Linked DNA regions of Caldimonas brevitalea. The protein of the gene in region 2 interacts with the protein of the main gene of each other region in a pairwise test. Links are inferred from orthologs where the notes say so. Each region holds a gene or a part of one and is shown on either strand. Other genes may lie near its edges.

The links. Proteins that work in one complex are often made in the same cells at the same time.
Region 1: the proteins of dnaE (region 2) and rplL interact in binary tests that used the Escherichia coli proteins (3 or more experiments, as listed by UniProt). The link is inferred for Caldimonas brevitalea from one-to-one orthologs.
Region 3: the proteins of dnaE (region 2) and AAW51_RS15525 interact in binary tests that used the Escherichia coli proteins (3 or more experiments, as listed by UniProt). The link is inferred for Caldimonas brevitalea from one-to-one orthologs.

Annotation. Positions count from the first base shown.
Region 1 is NZ_CP011371.1:5,755,382-5,758,309, forward strand. It holds rplL (50S ribosomal protein L7/L12), read right to left. Parts: upstream 1,690-2,928; coding sequence 1,312-1,689; downstream 1-1,311. Other genes in the region: rpoB (DNA-directed RNA polymerase subunit beta), read right to left, coding at 1-982; rplJ (50S ribosomal protein L10), read right to left, coding at 1,728-2,264; rplA (50S ribosomal protein L1), read right to left, coding at 2,542-2,928. UniProt on the Escherichia coli protein: The binding site for several of the GTPase factors involved in protein synthesis (IF-2, EF-Tu, EF-G and RF3). Is thus essential for accurate translation.
Region 2 is NZ_CP011371.1:4,460,871-4,469,256, forward strand. The notes cover bases 4,301-8,386. They hold dnaE (DNA polymerase III subunit alpha), read right to left. Parts: upstream 8,026-8,386; coding sequence 4,501-8,025; downstream 4,301-4,500. Other genes in these bases: AAW51_RS31235 (hypothetical protein), read left to right, coding at 4,301-4,339; AAW51_RS18650 (sulfurtransferase), read left to right, coding at 8,065-8,386. Also shown: AAW51_RS18625 (ComEA family DNA-binding protein), read left to right, coding at 1-259; AAW51_RS29355 (glycoside hydrolase family 6 protein), read right to left, coding at 470-2,296; AAW51_RS18635 (patatin-like phospholipase family protein), read right to left, coding at 2,596-3,825; more of AAW51_RS31235, read left to right, coding at 3,887-4,300. UniProt on the Escherichia coli protein: DNA polymerase III is a complex, multichain enzyme responsible for most of the replicative synthesis in bacteria. This DNA polymerase also exhibits 3' to 5' exonuclease activity. The alpha chain is the DNA polymerase catalytic subunit.
Region 3 is NZ_CP011371.1:3,636,987-3,639,944, reverse strand. It holds AAW51_RS15525 (pyridoxal phosphate-dependent aminotransferase), read right to left. Parts: upstream 2,087-2,958; coding sequence 914-2,086; downstream 1-913. Other genes in the region: AAW51_RS15520 (CysB family HTH-type transcriptional regulator), read right to left, coding at 2,107-2,958; AAW51_RS15530 (type IV pilus assembly protein FimV), read left to right, coding at 1-892. UniProt on the Escherichia coli protein: Shows aminotransferase activity with methionine and histidine as substrates, and to a lesser extent also with phenylalanine.

The DNA.
Region 1 (2,928 bases), 1.3 Mb from region 2 along the record:
GCAGCGTTTCGGTCAGCTCATCGTTGGCCTTGGCGATGATCTCGCCGGTCTCCGGGTCGACCATGTTCTTGGCCAGCACACGGCCGACCAGAAAGTCTTCGGGGACGGTGATGAACTGGGTGCCCGACTGCTCCAGCGCACGCGTGTGACGTGCGGTGATGCGCTTGTCCTTCTCGACGATCACGTTGCCCGACTTGTCGGTGATGTCGAAACGTGCCACTTCACCGCGCAGACGCTCGGAGACGAACTCCATCTGCGCGCCCGAATCCATCAGGCGGAAGTTGTCGAACACGAAGAAGTTCGCCAGGATCTGCTCGGGATTCAGGCCGATCGCCTTCAGCAGGATCGTGACGGGCATCTTGCGGCGCCGGTCGACACGGAAGAACAGGATGTCCTTCGGGTCGAACTCGAAGTCGAGCCACGAGCCGCGGTAGGGGATGATGCGCGCGCTGAACAGCAGCTTGCCCGAGCTGTGCGTCTTGCCCTTGTCGTGCTCGAAGAACACGCCGGGCGAACGGTGCAGCTGCGACACGATGACGCGTTCGGTACCGTTGACGATAAACGAGCCGTAGTCGGTCATCAGGGGCACTTCGCCCATGTAGACCTCTTGCTCCTTGATCTCCTTGACCGTTTTCGCCTGCGGCGACTCGCGGTCATAGATGATCATCTGGAGTTTCGCCCGCACCGCGGCGGCGTACGTCAGCCCGCGCTGCTGGCACTCGCGGGTGTCGAACGGAGGCTTGGCGATGTTGAATTCGATGAACTTCATCTCCACGAACCCGTTGTGCGACACGATCGGGAACGCGGACAGGAACGCAGCCTGTAGGCCTTCGTTCTTGCGTTTTTGTGGAGGGACATCCTGCTGCAAGAAGGCGACATACGAGTCCTTCTGCATGGTCAGGAGGTAAGGGACGTTGAGGACGCTTTCGCGCTTGCCGAAGCTTTTGCGAATGCGCTTGCGTTCGGTGTAGGTATACGCCATAAACACTCCGTACGTTGAAGCGACCTGCTTGGCCTGAACAGGTGCTCAATCGGGCGACTGGCGATCAGATCGAGGCGCGCCCTGCACGGCGAGGGCGGATCTGAAGCTTGGTGGCTGGCCACTACCAGCCGCTGGCGGACGACCGCGGCATTGCACCGCGACCCGACCAAACCGGTTCTCTGCAGTCGGATCAGAGAACACTCGGAAAGGGTCTCAAGGCGTGAAGATTGCCTTGAAATTCCTTTTCGGGTGTGCTCCAGCACTCAAACCCATGAAGCACAAAAGGCTGGGGGCCTCGAAGAGCCCCCAGCCCCATGTGGGAAACCCAATTACTTGAGTTCCACCTTGGCGCCGGCTTCTTCCAGCTTCTTCTTGGCAGCTTCGGCGTCGGCCTTGGCAATGGCTTCCTTGACGGGCTTCGGAGCGCCGTCGACCAGGTCCTTGGCTTCCTTGAGGCCCAGGCCGGTGATTTCGCGCACGGCCTTGATGACACCGACCTTGTTCGCGCCGGCTTCGAGCAGCACGACGTTGAACTCGGTCTTCTCTTCGGCGGCGGGGGCGGCAGCGCCACCGCCAGCGCCGGCGGGAGCGGCCATCGCAGCGGCGGACACGCCGAACTTCTCTTCAATGGCCTTCACCAGGTCATTGAGTTCCATCACGGACATGCTGTCCAGGGCGGTCAGGAATGCGTCTTTATCGAATGCCATTTTGGGTTCCTAAACGTATGGGTTCGTATTGAATGAAATCAAGCAGCGGGGGCGGCTTCGGCAGCCGGAGCGGCCTCGGCGGGCGCGCCTTCACCACGCTTTTCGGACAGGGCGGCGAGCACGCGAGCCATGCGAGACACGGGCGACTGCATCAGGCCCAGCAACTGGGACAGCAGCACTTCCTTGCTCGGGATCGCGGCCAGGGCCTTCACGCCAGCGGCGTCGAGGGCTTTGCCGCTGTACGCGCCGGCCTTGATGACCAGCTTGTCGTTGCCTTTGGCGAAGTCGGCGAGGACTTTCGCGGCGGCAACGGCGTCTTCCGAAAAGCCGTAGATCAGCGGACCGGCCATGGACTCGGACGCCACTTCAAACGAAGTACCGGCCACGGCACGGCGAGCGAGCGTGTTCTTCAGGACGTGCAGATACACACCCTGAGCACGCGCCTGCCGGCGCAGCTGGTCCAGTTGAGCGACGGTGAGGCCACGGTACTCCGCCAACGCGAGCGTCTGTGCGCGGGCCGCTTGGGCCGCCACTTCCGTCACGACAGCTTGTTTCTCGTTGCGATTCAGACTCAAGGTCTACTCCTCACATTCACACCCGGGTCACCCCGGGTGCACCAGTTAACAGCGACCTCTGTTCAGGAAACCAGGCCGGTCTTGCGACCGACCTCACTCCATTCCAGCGGGTGCGCCATCTGCGTTGGCTGCGATCGAGGGCTTGCGCCACCGACCTGGATTAAGCGACCTGCAGCCGCACCAACGGTCTTTGATAGCCCACGGCTCTCTTGCGACAGCCGCGGCCCACCAATTCATGCGCGCCGCACCCACAGGGAGCGGCGCTTCAACACTTCTATCAGGCGCCCGGGGCCGCGTTGATCGACGCAGCGTCGACGCGCACGCCGATGCCCATCGTCGACGACACGGCGACCTTGCGCAGGTACACGCCCTTGCTCGAAGCCGGCTTGGCCTTGTTCAGTGCGTCGAGCAGCGCTGCCAGGTTGCCACGCAGCTTCTCGGCGTCGAACGAGCGACGGCCGATGGTGCCGTGGATGATGCCGGCCTTGTCGACACGGAACTGCACCTGACCGGCCTTGGCGTTCTTGACGGCGGTGGCCACGTCCGGGGTCACGGTGCCGACCTTCGGGTTCGGCATCAGGCCGCGCGGGCCGAGGATCTGACCGAGCGTACCGACCACGCGCATCGTGTCCGGCGACGCGATCACGACGTCGAAGTTGATGTT
Region 2 (8,386 bases):
AGCCCAGCTCGAAAGCATCAAGGGCGTCGGCGCGTCGCTGTCGACGCGCATCATGACCGAGCGCAAGAACGGCCCCTACAAGAACTGGGACGACTTGATCTCGCGGGTCCAAGGGGTCGGCAAAGGAAGCGCCGCACGCTTGTCGAAAGAGGGGCTGACCGTCAACGGTGCGCCCTACAGCGACGCGGTTCCGCAGACCAAGAACGACGACAAGGCGGCCCCGAAACCGGCCGCCCCCAAAGCAGCACCGAAGCCGTAAGAGCCGCTCAGTTCGACTGAGCCGCCACGGCAGTGAGTACGCCCCGGGTCCCGGGGCGTACTTTTTGATGCTGCAGACGAAGCGGCCGGCTCCGGGCGCCAACCGGTCATAGCCGGTTCAGCGGAGCGCCTTCGTACCGAGTTGGGTTGAGACCAGCCGCAGGTTCACGAGGGCGCCCCGGCGTAACGGCGGGGCCGCCACAGGCACTACCTACCACTTCGCGTTTCGAGCCAACTCCAGCGCGTATTCAGGGAACCACTGTCCGGCTTCCGGGCCTCCGTTGGCCGGACCATCCGAATCGCCTGGCACCTTGATGTAGAGATAACCGTCGACCAGGGGATGTGCGACCGACAACGTCGGCCGCTCGCCGAGCGCCCGTCCTGGGGGGTTGGCCCACTCATTGTTGGGGGCCGGACCGTTGCCGTTGCGGCTCGTATCGATGACGAAATGCTTGCCATCGACCAGCTTCGAAATGCTCTCGCCATAGCGGACGTTCTCCGCTGTCCAGTGAAAGTTGGAGACGTTCAGCGCAAAGCCGTTGGCCTTGTCGATCCCGCCCTGGCGCAAACGTGCGGCCATGACCTCGGCGGTTTTCCAGCTGGGATTGCCCGCATCGAGATAGACCTGCAACTGCGGATGCTGACGCAGAATGAGCACGGCCTCGCGCAGCATTTCGAGGCGATCGGCCTGTTGCGCTGCGGTCAATTGATCCAGCTGTGCCAGCGCATCGGGCTCGACCACCACCACCGCGGGGCGGTTGCCAAGGCCTGCTGCCACAGCCCGCACCCAATTCAAATAGGCCGCCTTGTCCGCCTCGCCACCCGAGGAATAGCCGCCTGCGTCGCGCAGAGGAATGTTGTAGAGGACCACCGTCCCCACCCGCCCCGCACGTGTCGCCGCTTCGATGTAGCGATTCGCTTCGCCCTGTACGTCGGCGAACCAACCGCCGATCCATAGCGCCACCGGTTGCGCTGCCATCTTGTCCATCTGCGCTGCGTCGGCCGGCCGAGTGGTGCGCCAAGCGTCAGCCTGCACTTTGGCCTTGTTTTCCGGGTTGACGTAGAGCGGCTTGCCGTACAAGGGCTTCGAGATGGGTGCAGGCGTTGGTGCGGGTGCGGGTGCGGGTGCGGGAGCCGGAGCCGGAGCCGGAGCCGGAGCCGGAGCCGGAGCCGGAGCCGGAGCCGGGGCAGGTGCAGGTGCAGGTGCAGGTGCTGGTGCTGGTGCAGGTGCAGCCCCCGTATAGATGTCGAAGCTGGTGCGCCCGATCTCCGCTCCATTCGAAACGGCATAGGCCACATAGGTGATGCGGTAAGGACCGCTGCCCTTCCAGTTCCAGTCGGCGACATTCACCAGCGCTTCCTTGTGCGGCGCATCGGTCTGCGAGTCACGCATCTCATGCTCTTGCACGCGACTGAAGTCGTTGTCCACCACCCAGTACATCTTGTAGGCATTCAGGCCCCAGCCCTCGACCACTCCTTTGAATGGCAGCGATCCGGACACGCGCGACCCTTGCACCGGCCACCAAGTTCTCACCTCGGGGCCATCCGCGCTGGCCGCCTTGTAGATGTTGAAGCTGAGCCGGCCGATCTCGCTGCCGTTCAACTCCGAGGCGATGTAGGTGATCGTGTAGGGGCCGTTGCCGCGCCATGACCACCGATCGATGTTGACGGTGGCCTGCTTGTGAGGCCCCCCGTCCCAAGAATTCCGCATCTCTTGTTGCTGCACATTGGAGAAGTCGTTGTCGACCACCCAATGAAGGCGGTAGGAGTCCAGCGCTCGATCGCGGATCAGTCCTTTGAAGGGCTGGTCGCCCGAGATCGCCTTGCCCTCCGTGGGCCACCACGAGATGAGCGAGCTGATGTATTGCTGCTGCTCAGCCTCTTTCTGAGCAGTGCGCCCCGCCTCTTGCGCGCTGCTCGCGCTGGCGGGGCCCGCGGCGTCCGTCGTGTTGCTTCCCCCACCACAGGCGGTCAGCCCGGTGGCGGCGCTCGCGATCAATGTCAGGGTGCGGTAGTTCAGGGTGCGATAGCGTCGCATGACGATCTCTGCCAAGTTGGGTGGGGGCCTCGCGGGCTGAATGCCAACGCGGCGGTCGTGCGAACGCTTGATGAGCAGCCTCGCGGAAGGCCGAGTATCGAAGTCCCTCCAAACGAGATCAACTACGGCTTTTCGGTTGCAAGGCGCTGCACACGTTCCAACTTGTACAGCTGTGCATCATCGCCGGGAGGCACTTGTCGGCACGCGAGCAAGAATCAAGTGATCGCCAACGCGACAGCTCTGCGGCGAGGCTGGTGGTGTGTGGGGTGCCGGGAAGGCAAGCCGGCGACGCGCCGCCCTCAGGCCCGGACCTCGATCTGGCCGCTCCCTGCGTCGGCCGTTCGGGCCTGCCAGCCGAAGAAGCGGATGACTTCGTCGCGTCGCGCCAGCGTGTCGTCTCGCCCCAGCGCCATCAGCTCGCGCGTGTAGTCGGATTCGAACAGCAGATAGCTGGCCAATGCGGCGCCGCGGGCGTCGCCGGGCACACTGGTCACGCCCAGGGCGCGCAGCATGGTGCGGATCGGCAGCGGCAATGCCGCCACATGGCGGCCGGCGATGTCGTCCAGGCGCTGGCTCGGGGCGATCACCAGCACGTCGAGCGGACGCAGCGACGTGCGGCTGCGCAGCTCAGGCGGCATCAGCGACAGGGTGTGGTTGATACGTTGCAGCCGCTCCACATCGACCGCCAGCGCATCGAGGAAGATGTTGGACAACGCATGTCCGGCGATCTGCGCCAGGTTGGGATAGTCCTGCGACACGATGCGGCGCCCCGGCGGCTCGTGCAAGCGCCCGGCCCCCACCACCAGGATGCGCTGCGCGCCGAGATGTACCGCAGGCGAAATCGGCGCTGCCTGACGCATCGAGCCGTCGCCAAAAAACTCGCGCGCGCCGGCCAACGGCAGCGGCACCGCGGGAAACACGAAGGGAATGGCCGACGAGGCGAGCAGATGCTCACGCGTGATACGGTCGCGGACCGCGAGGCGCTGGGAACGGGTCCACGGCAGGATGTCGTCGCTGCTCTGGTAGAAGGTGACGTGTTGCCCGGACGAGTAGCTGGAGGCCGTGACGGCAAGGGCCTGCAAGTGGCCCTCGTCCATCAGACCATCGAGCCGCTCGAACGGGATCATCTCGTCGAGCAGTGTCGCCAGCGGCGTGTTGTCGAGCAAGGAACGCGGCCGCGCCCGCCGCCACCGGGCGATCACCCACCCGAGCGACAGCATCGACAACCAGCGCGCCCCGCTGCGCATCACGCCCACCGAGTCGGCCCGGTAGACCTGTTCGGCACGGAAGTTCGACCACACCTCTCGCAGGTTGTGCACCGCGCCGAGGAAGTTGTCGGCCTTGCATGCCAGCGCGGAGCCGATGATGGCGCCCGCCGAGGTGCCGGCGATGATCGGGAAAGGATTGCCGCGGTCGTGGGCACCGCAGTCGCGGCAGATGTCGGCAATGGCTTCGAGCACGCCGACCTGATACGCCGCACGGGCACCGCCGCCCATCAGCACCAGTCCCGTGTTGGTGTGGTTGTGCATGGCCGGCCTTCAGCAGCAACAGAGGTGGAGCGTCGCGCTACGCCCTTCAGTCGTGCTTGTGATGTCCGTGTTTGTGATGACCGTGTTTGTGGCCGTGATGGCCGTGGTCATGCCCGCCGCGTCCGTGATCATCACCGCCGCGGCCATGACCGCGGTCGTGGTCGCGATCATGATCCCGATCGCGGTGGTGATGATGGTGGTGCCCACCGTGGTGCTGGCGGTAGCGATCGTAGTCTTTCACGAAGTAGACCGGCGTGCCGCACGCGTCGTACTTCCTGCAGTGCTTGCCCCAGTTCTTGGCATGCCCGGGGGGCACGTGCATGTAGATCGGCTGTGGCGCCACCCGGGGGCGCTGGATGATCACCGGCTGCGCGTAGATCACCGGCGGCGGCGGCGCATGGCCGATGTCGATGCGGCCGTACAGGCCCGGCTGGCTGACGCTCACCGACACACCGACATCCGTCGCTCCAGCCACGCCGGCGGCACCGGCCAGGAAGAGAACGACGAGGGCTGATCTTGCTTTCATAAAGGCTCCCGGGAAGGGCACCGGTCTGTGACGGCGGCCCTGCATGACTCTGGAAGCCCAGATCTTAGTGCCCCGGCGCGCTCGGAAAGGGAACAGTTTCCACAATCGGACACCTCACCCTGCCAAGCGGCGCGAGAAGCACGAATCCGTCACAACCGCGGCGCCGGTTCCTCGTACACCACGCTCGCCACCCCGGCCTGGGCATCCTGGCGCCACCGCAGCAGCGCTTCGTCAGTGGGGTAGAAACGCGCGTCCTCGCCCAGGTCGAGCTCGCCGTAAGCCATCGCCCGGTGCAGCAGCAACCGCACCGTCAGGCCCTGCAGCAGTTCCCCGTGCTCGGTCGCCGTGCGCTTGGGCGGAAACTGCCGCACCAGCTCGGCCACCGGCGGTGTCGTGCCGTTGACCGCGACACGGAGGTATTTGCCGAAACGGCAGCGTGCGCTGGTCAGGTCCCAGACCTGCTGCACGTTGAGCCGCAGGCCACCCGAAAAGCGGTCGGGCTGCACCTTGCCCTGCACCACCAGCAGTTCGTCGTCGCGGAACAGCTCGCGGTTGGCGTCGAGCAGCTCTTCGTTGGCCACCGCCTCGATCACCTCGCTCTTGTCGTCGAGCTTGAAGATCGCGACGCGACCCCGCTGGCCGTTGACCACGCGCAAGTCGCTGACGATGCCCACCAGCAGCTGCGGCTCGCGGCTGTCGATCAGGTCGGCGATCTTGCGCTTGGCGAACTGGCGCACCTCGGGCTCGTATTCGTCGAACAGATGGCCCGACAGGTAGAAGCCGATGGCGATCTTCTCGAACCCCAGCCGTTCCTTGATGCTCCACTCTGCGGCGGCGACCAATTCGGGCTCCTGCGCTGACGACGCATGCGAATCGCCGAAGTCGAACAAGCCGCCCTGGTCGGCATTGGCTGCCTGCGCGTCGGCATATTCAAACGCCAGCGGGATGCTCGCGACCAGCGCCGCGCGGTTCGGCTCCATTGCGTCGAACGCGCCGGCCTTGATCAGCGCCTCGACCGTGCGCTTGTTGATGCGGCTGCGGTCGACGCGCGCGCAGAAGTCGAACAGGCTTTTGAACGCCCCACCCTCCTCGCGCGCCTGCACGATGGCTTCGATCGCGCTTTGGCCGGTGCCCTTGACCGCACCCAGACCGTAGCGCACCACCTTGTCGGCCACCGGCTCGAAGCGGTAGGTGCCGGTGTTGACGTTGGGCGGCTCGAAGCGGATGCCGAGCTGCACCGCGTCGTCGTAGAAGATCTTCAGCTTGTCGGTGTCGTCGAGCGCGACGCTCATGTTGGCCGCGACGAATTCGGCCAGGTAGTGCACCTTGAGCCAGGCCGTGTGATAGGCCAGCAGCGCATAAGCGGCGGCGTGCGACTTGTTGAAGCCGTAGCCGGCGAACTTCTCCATCAAGTCGAAGATCTCGTTGGCGAGGTCCGGACCGATGCCGTTCTTGGCCGCACCCTCGGCGAAGATCAGCCGGTGCTTGGCCATCTCTTCGGCCTTCTTCTTGCCCATCGCGCGGCGCAGCAAGTCGGCGCCGCCGAGCGAATAGCCGCCCAGCCGCTGGGCGACCTGCATCACCTGCTCCTGGTAGACCATGATGCCGTAGGTCTCCTCCAGCACTTCCTTCATCAAGGGGTGCGGGTAGGCCACTTCTTCGCGGCCGTGCTTGCGGGCACAGAAGCTGGGGATCAGGTCCATCGGGCCCGGGCGGTACAAGGCGACCAGCGCGATGATGTCCTCGAACACGCTGGGCTTGGCGTCGCGCAACATGCCCTGCATGCCGCGGCTTTCCAGCTGGAACACGGCCACCGTCTTGCCTTCGGACAACAGCTGGTACGACGCCCGGTCGTCCAGCGGGATGGTCTCGAACGCGAAATCGCGTTGGTCCGGATGGCGCTTGACGATGAATTCCTTCGCCGTCTCCAAAATGGTCAACGTCGCCAGCCCCAAGAAGTCGAACTTGACCAGGCCGATCGATTCGACGTCGTCCTTGTCGTACTGCGACACCGCCGAGTCGCTGCCCGGCTGCATGTAGAGCGGGCAGAAGTCGGTGATCTTGCCCGGGGCGATCAGCACGCCCCCGGCGTGCATGCCGATGTTGCGCACCATACCCTCGACCCGCTCGGCCAGCGCCAGCAGTTCGGCCACCTCTTCTTCGTTCTTCTCGCGCTCCTCGATCTCGGGCGCTTCCTTGCGCGCATAGATGATGCCGCTGTCGGGCTTGTCGCCCGGCCGCTTGAGCGTGACCGTCTTGCCCGGCGGGGCGGGGATCAGCTTGGCGATCCCGTCCACATGGCCGTAGCCCATGCCGAGCACGCGACCCACGTCGCGCAAGGCGGCCTTGGCCGCCATCGTGCCGAAGGTGGCGATCTGCGAGACCGCCTCGCGACCGTACTTCTCCTTCACGTAGTCGATCACGCGGTCGCGGTTGGCCTGGCAGAAGTCGATGTCGAAGTCGGGCATCGACACCCGTTCGGGGTTCAAAAAGCGCTCGAACAGCAGGTTGTAGCGCAGCGGGTCGAGGTCGGTGATCTTGAGCGCATAGGCCACCAGCGAGCCGGCGCCGGAGCCCCGGCCCGGCCCCACCGGGCAACCGTTGTTCTTGGCCCAGTTGATGAAGTCGGCCACGATCAGGAAGTAGCCGGGGAAGCCCATCTTCAAGATCGTGTTGATCTCGAAGTCGAGCCGCTCCACGTACCGCGGCATTTCCTGCTCACGCTTGGCGGGGTCGGGAAACAGCAGCTCCATCCGCTCCTTCAGCCCCTCGTGCGAGGCGTAGCGGAAGTACTCCTCCATCGGCAGGCGTCGGCCGTCGACCTCGGGCGTCGGGAAGTCGGGCAGCTGCGGTTTGCCGAGCACCAGCGTCAGGCTGCAGCGCTTGGCGATCTCGACGGTGTTGGCGAGCGCCGACGGAATGTCGGCGAACAAGGCCTCCATGTCGGCCTGCGGCTTGAAGTACTGCTCCCGGGTGAAGCGCTTGACGCGCCGCGGATTGGTCAGCGTTTCGCCTTCGGCGATGCACACCCGCGCTTCGTGCGCGTCGAAATCGTCAGGGGTCTGGAACTGCACCGGGTGGGTCGCCACCACCGGCAGCCCCAACTCGGCGGCCAACGGCACTGCGGCGCGGACATGGGCCTCGTTGCCGGGCTGCCCAAAACGTTGCAGTTCGATGTAGAAGCGTTGCGGAAACAGGCCGGCGAGACGCCGCGCCAGCGCTTCGGCGCGTTTCGGGTCACGCGCCATCAACGCCTGGCCCACGGCCCCCTGCTCGCCGCCCGACAGCGCGATCAAGCCGCCGCCCAGCGCCTCCAGCCACTCCCACCTGAGGCAGGCCTGGGCGCGGTTGACGTTCTGCGTCCAGCCCCGCGCCAGCAGCTCGCACAGGTTCAGATAGCCTTGCTTGTCCTGGATCAGCAGCAGCAATCGGCTGGGCAGCTTGTCGCCGGAGCCGGGCTCCGGCTCCAGCCAGACATCGGCGCCGATCACCGGCTTCACCCCCTTGCCGCGCGCTTCCTTGTAGAACTTGATCGCGCCGAACAGATTGTTCAGGTCGGTGATTGCCAGGGCGACTTGTTGGTCGGCGGCGGCAGCGGCCACCAGCTCGTCGATGCGCAAGGTGCCGTCCACCACCGAGAACTCGGTGTGGGTGCGTAGGTGTACGAAGGCCATGCCGGGATTTTAGGAGGCGACCTCCCTAAAATCGCCGGCGTGACTGACGTTCTGAACATTTCCGCCTATAAGTTCGTGACCCTGCCGGATGCTGCGGCGTTGCGCGAGAGCATCCACTCACGCGCGGCAGCGTTGGGCTTGAAGGGCACCGTGCTGCTGGCCGAAGAAGGCCTCAACCTGTTCCTTGCCGGCCCCGTCGACGGTGTGCGCGACTTCGTCTCGTGGTTGCGCGAGGACACACGTTTTGCCGACCTGGCACCCAAGGAGAGCTGGTCGGCCGAGGTGCCCTTTCGCAAGCTGCTGGTCAAGGTCAAGCGCGAGATCATCCGCATGAACCACCCGACCATCCGGCCGCAGGCCG
Region 3 (2,958 bases), 830 kb from region 2 along the record:
GCCGCCGAGCCTGCAAGACGCTGCGCCAGCGCTGCCACCCGAAGACCGGCCGAGCGGCACGTTGGTGCCGGCTGCGGCTCCGGCGAAGGGGGGCGGCGCGCCGGCCGGACGCTACGGTGACGAACTGGCGGTCGGCACCACCGTGTCGGTCGAAGAGTTGATCGACCTGGAACAGCAAGCCGAGTTTTTCGTGGCGCTAGGCCAGGAGGACGCGGCCATCGACCTGTTGATCGGGCATGTGGCCGAGCGCCCCGACGCCAGTCCCTTGCCCTATCTGAAGCTGATGGAGATCTACCAGCGGCGCGGCGACCACCAGGCCTACGAGGAGGTGCGCGAACAGTTCAACCACCGCTTCAATGCCTACGCCCCGCCCTGGGAGGAAGCGCTGTCTGACGGCCGTTCGCTGGAGGACTACCCGACCGTGATCTCACGCTTGCAGGCCCTCTGGGAAACGCCCAACCGGGCCCTGGAGGTCTTGCAGGCCTCGTTGCTGCGCCGCGACGCGGCCTCGACGACGTTCGAGCTGCCCGCCTACCGGGAGCTGTTGATGCTGTACTCGGTCGCGCGCGACCGCGTCGAACCCGGCCCCACCGGGCCGGCTCAGGCAGAGCCGGACCGCGTGGACCTGTTGCTGCCGCTGGACGACCACAGCGGTTTTTCGCACACCGTGCTCGAACCATTGACGGCCACCACCCCGGTGCGGCCGTACACCGGGCCGATGCCCTCGAACGACGTGGACCTGTCGCTCGACATCGACGACGACGACCACGAGGCCGTGGTGGCGTCGGAGGGCCGGCCGAGCCACTTGATCGAATTCGAGCCGATCCAGCTCGACCTGCCGCCGCCCGCCGCGCCGCAGGGCGCCGGCCACAAGGGGCGCTCCTCGGCGTGACCCGCGCGCCAGGCGTCGCGCTCAGAGCCGCTGCAGGCGGCCGAGGGCGTCGCGCAGCGTTTCGTCCTTCTTCGCGAAGCAGAAGCGCACCACCTGCTGCTCGTGTCCATCCCGATAGAAGACCGACAGCGGAATCGCCGCAACGCCGATCTCTTCGGTGAGCCAGCGACAGAAATCGACCTCGCCGAGATCGCTGATGGCGCTGTAGTCGACACACTGGAAGTAGCTGCCTTCGCTGGGCAACAGCCGGAAGCGCGTGGTCGCGAGGCCCTCCCGGAAGAAGTCGCGTTTGCGCTGGTAGAAGGCGGGCAACGCCAGCGCCGGCGTCGGGTCGGCCATGTAGCGCGCCAACCCGTGCTGCATCGGCGTGTTGACCGTGAACACGTTGAACTGATGCACCTTGCGGAACTCGGTCATCAGCGGTGCCGGGGCCGCGACGTAGCCCACTTTCCAGCCGGTGACGTGGTAGGTCTTGCCGAAGCTGGACACGATGAAGCTGCGCGCCGCCAGCGCCGGGTGGCGCGCCACGCTCTCGTGGCGGCGTCCGTCGTAGACCATGTGCTCGTACACCTCGTCGCTGATGACGACGATGTCGGTCGGGGCCAGCAACTCGGCCAGCGCCCGCATGTCGGCTTCGCTCCACACGGTGGCGCTGGGGTTGTGGGGGGTGTTGAGCAGCAGCGCACGCGTGCGCGGCGTGATGGCGGCGGCGATGCGCGCGATGTCGGGGCGGAAGCTGCCGGCCACCCCGGTCTCGCCGAGCGGCACGAAAACCGCCTTGCCGCCGGCCAGCGTGATGCTGGGCTCGTAGCTGTCGTAACAGGGCTCGAGCACGATCACCTCGTCGCCCGGGCGTACCAGCGCCAGGACGGCGGTGATGATGCCCTGCGTCGCGCCCGCGGTGACGGTGATCTCCTGCTCCGGGTCGTAGTGTCGGCCGTAGAGCGCCGCCATCTTGGCCGAAATGGCCTGCCGCAGGGCCGGCACGCCCGGCATCGGCGGATACTGGTTGTGGCCGGCCTGCATGGCCTCGGTCACCGACTCGACCAGCCGCATGTCGCAGCCGAAGTCGGGGAAACCCTGGCCGAGGTTCACGGCCCCGTGCTGCTGCGCCAGGGCCGACATGACGCTGAAGATCGTGGTGCCGACTTGCGGCAGCTTGCTGTCGAGGACGGGCGTGCGGATGTCGGCCATGGTGTCGGGCTCCGGGCGGGTCACATGTCGTACGAGGCAGCGTCGCTGCCCATCGCGCGGATGATCAGGTTGCGGCTGAGGCGATCGGACAGCGATTCGGCGAAGGCGTAGACGAAGTTGCGCAGATAGGCACCGCGCTTGAAGGCGATGCGCGCCACGTTCTGGCCGAACAGGTGGCCCATCGGGCGCCACACCAGATCGCCGGTGCCGGGCGTGAAGGCGGGGTCGTCGCGCACCGCCATCTCGGCCACGATGCCCACGCCCAGCCCGAGCCGCACATAGGTTTTGATGACGTCGGAGTCGATCGCTTCGAGCACCACGTTCGGCTTGAGCCGCTTCAGCGCGAAGGCCTGGTCGATCTTGGTGCGGCCGGTGAACGACGGGTGGTAGGAGATGAGCGGCTCGTTGGCCAGTTGCTCGAGCGTCGGGCGGTCGACCTGGGCCAGCGGGTGCTGGGCGGGAAACACCGCGACGTGTTGCCATTCATAGCAGGGGAGGGTGACGAGTTCCTCGAAGTTGGCCAGCGATTCGGTCGCCAGGCCGATCTCGGCCGCCTCCTCCATCAACAGCTGGGCCACCTGCTCCGGCGTGCCCTGGTGCAGGCTGACATTGACCCTCGGGAAACGCTTGCGCAACTGCGCGACCGGCGCGGGCAGGACATAACGCGCCTGCGTGTGGGTGGTCGCGATCGACAGTGTGCCGGCGTCCTGCTTGGAGAACTCCTCGCCGATGCGTTTGAGGTTGCCCACCTCCCGCATGATGATCTCGATCGACTTCAACACCTGCTGCCCGGGCTCGGTGACGCGTTTCAGCCGCTTGCCGTGCCGCGCGAAGATGTCGACGCCCAGCTCCTCTTCCAACTCGAGGATGGC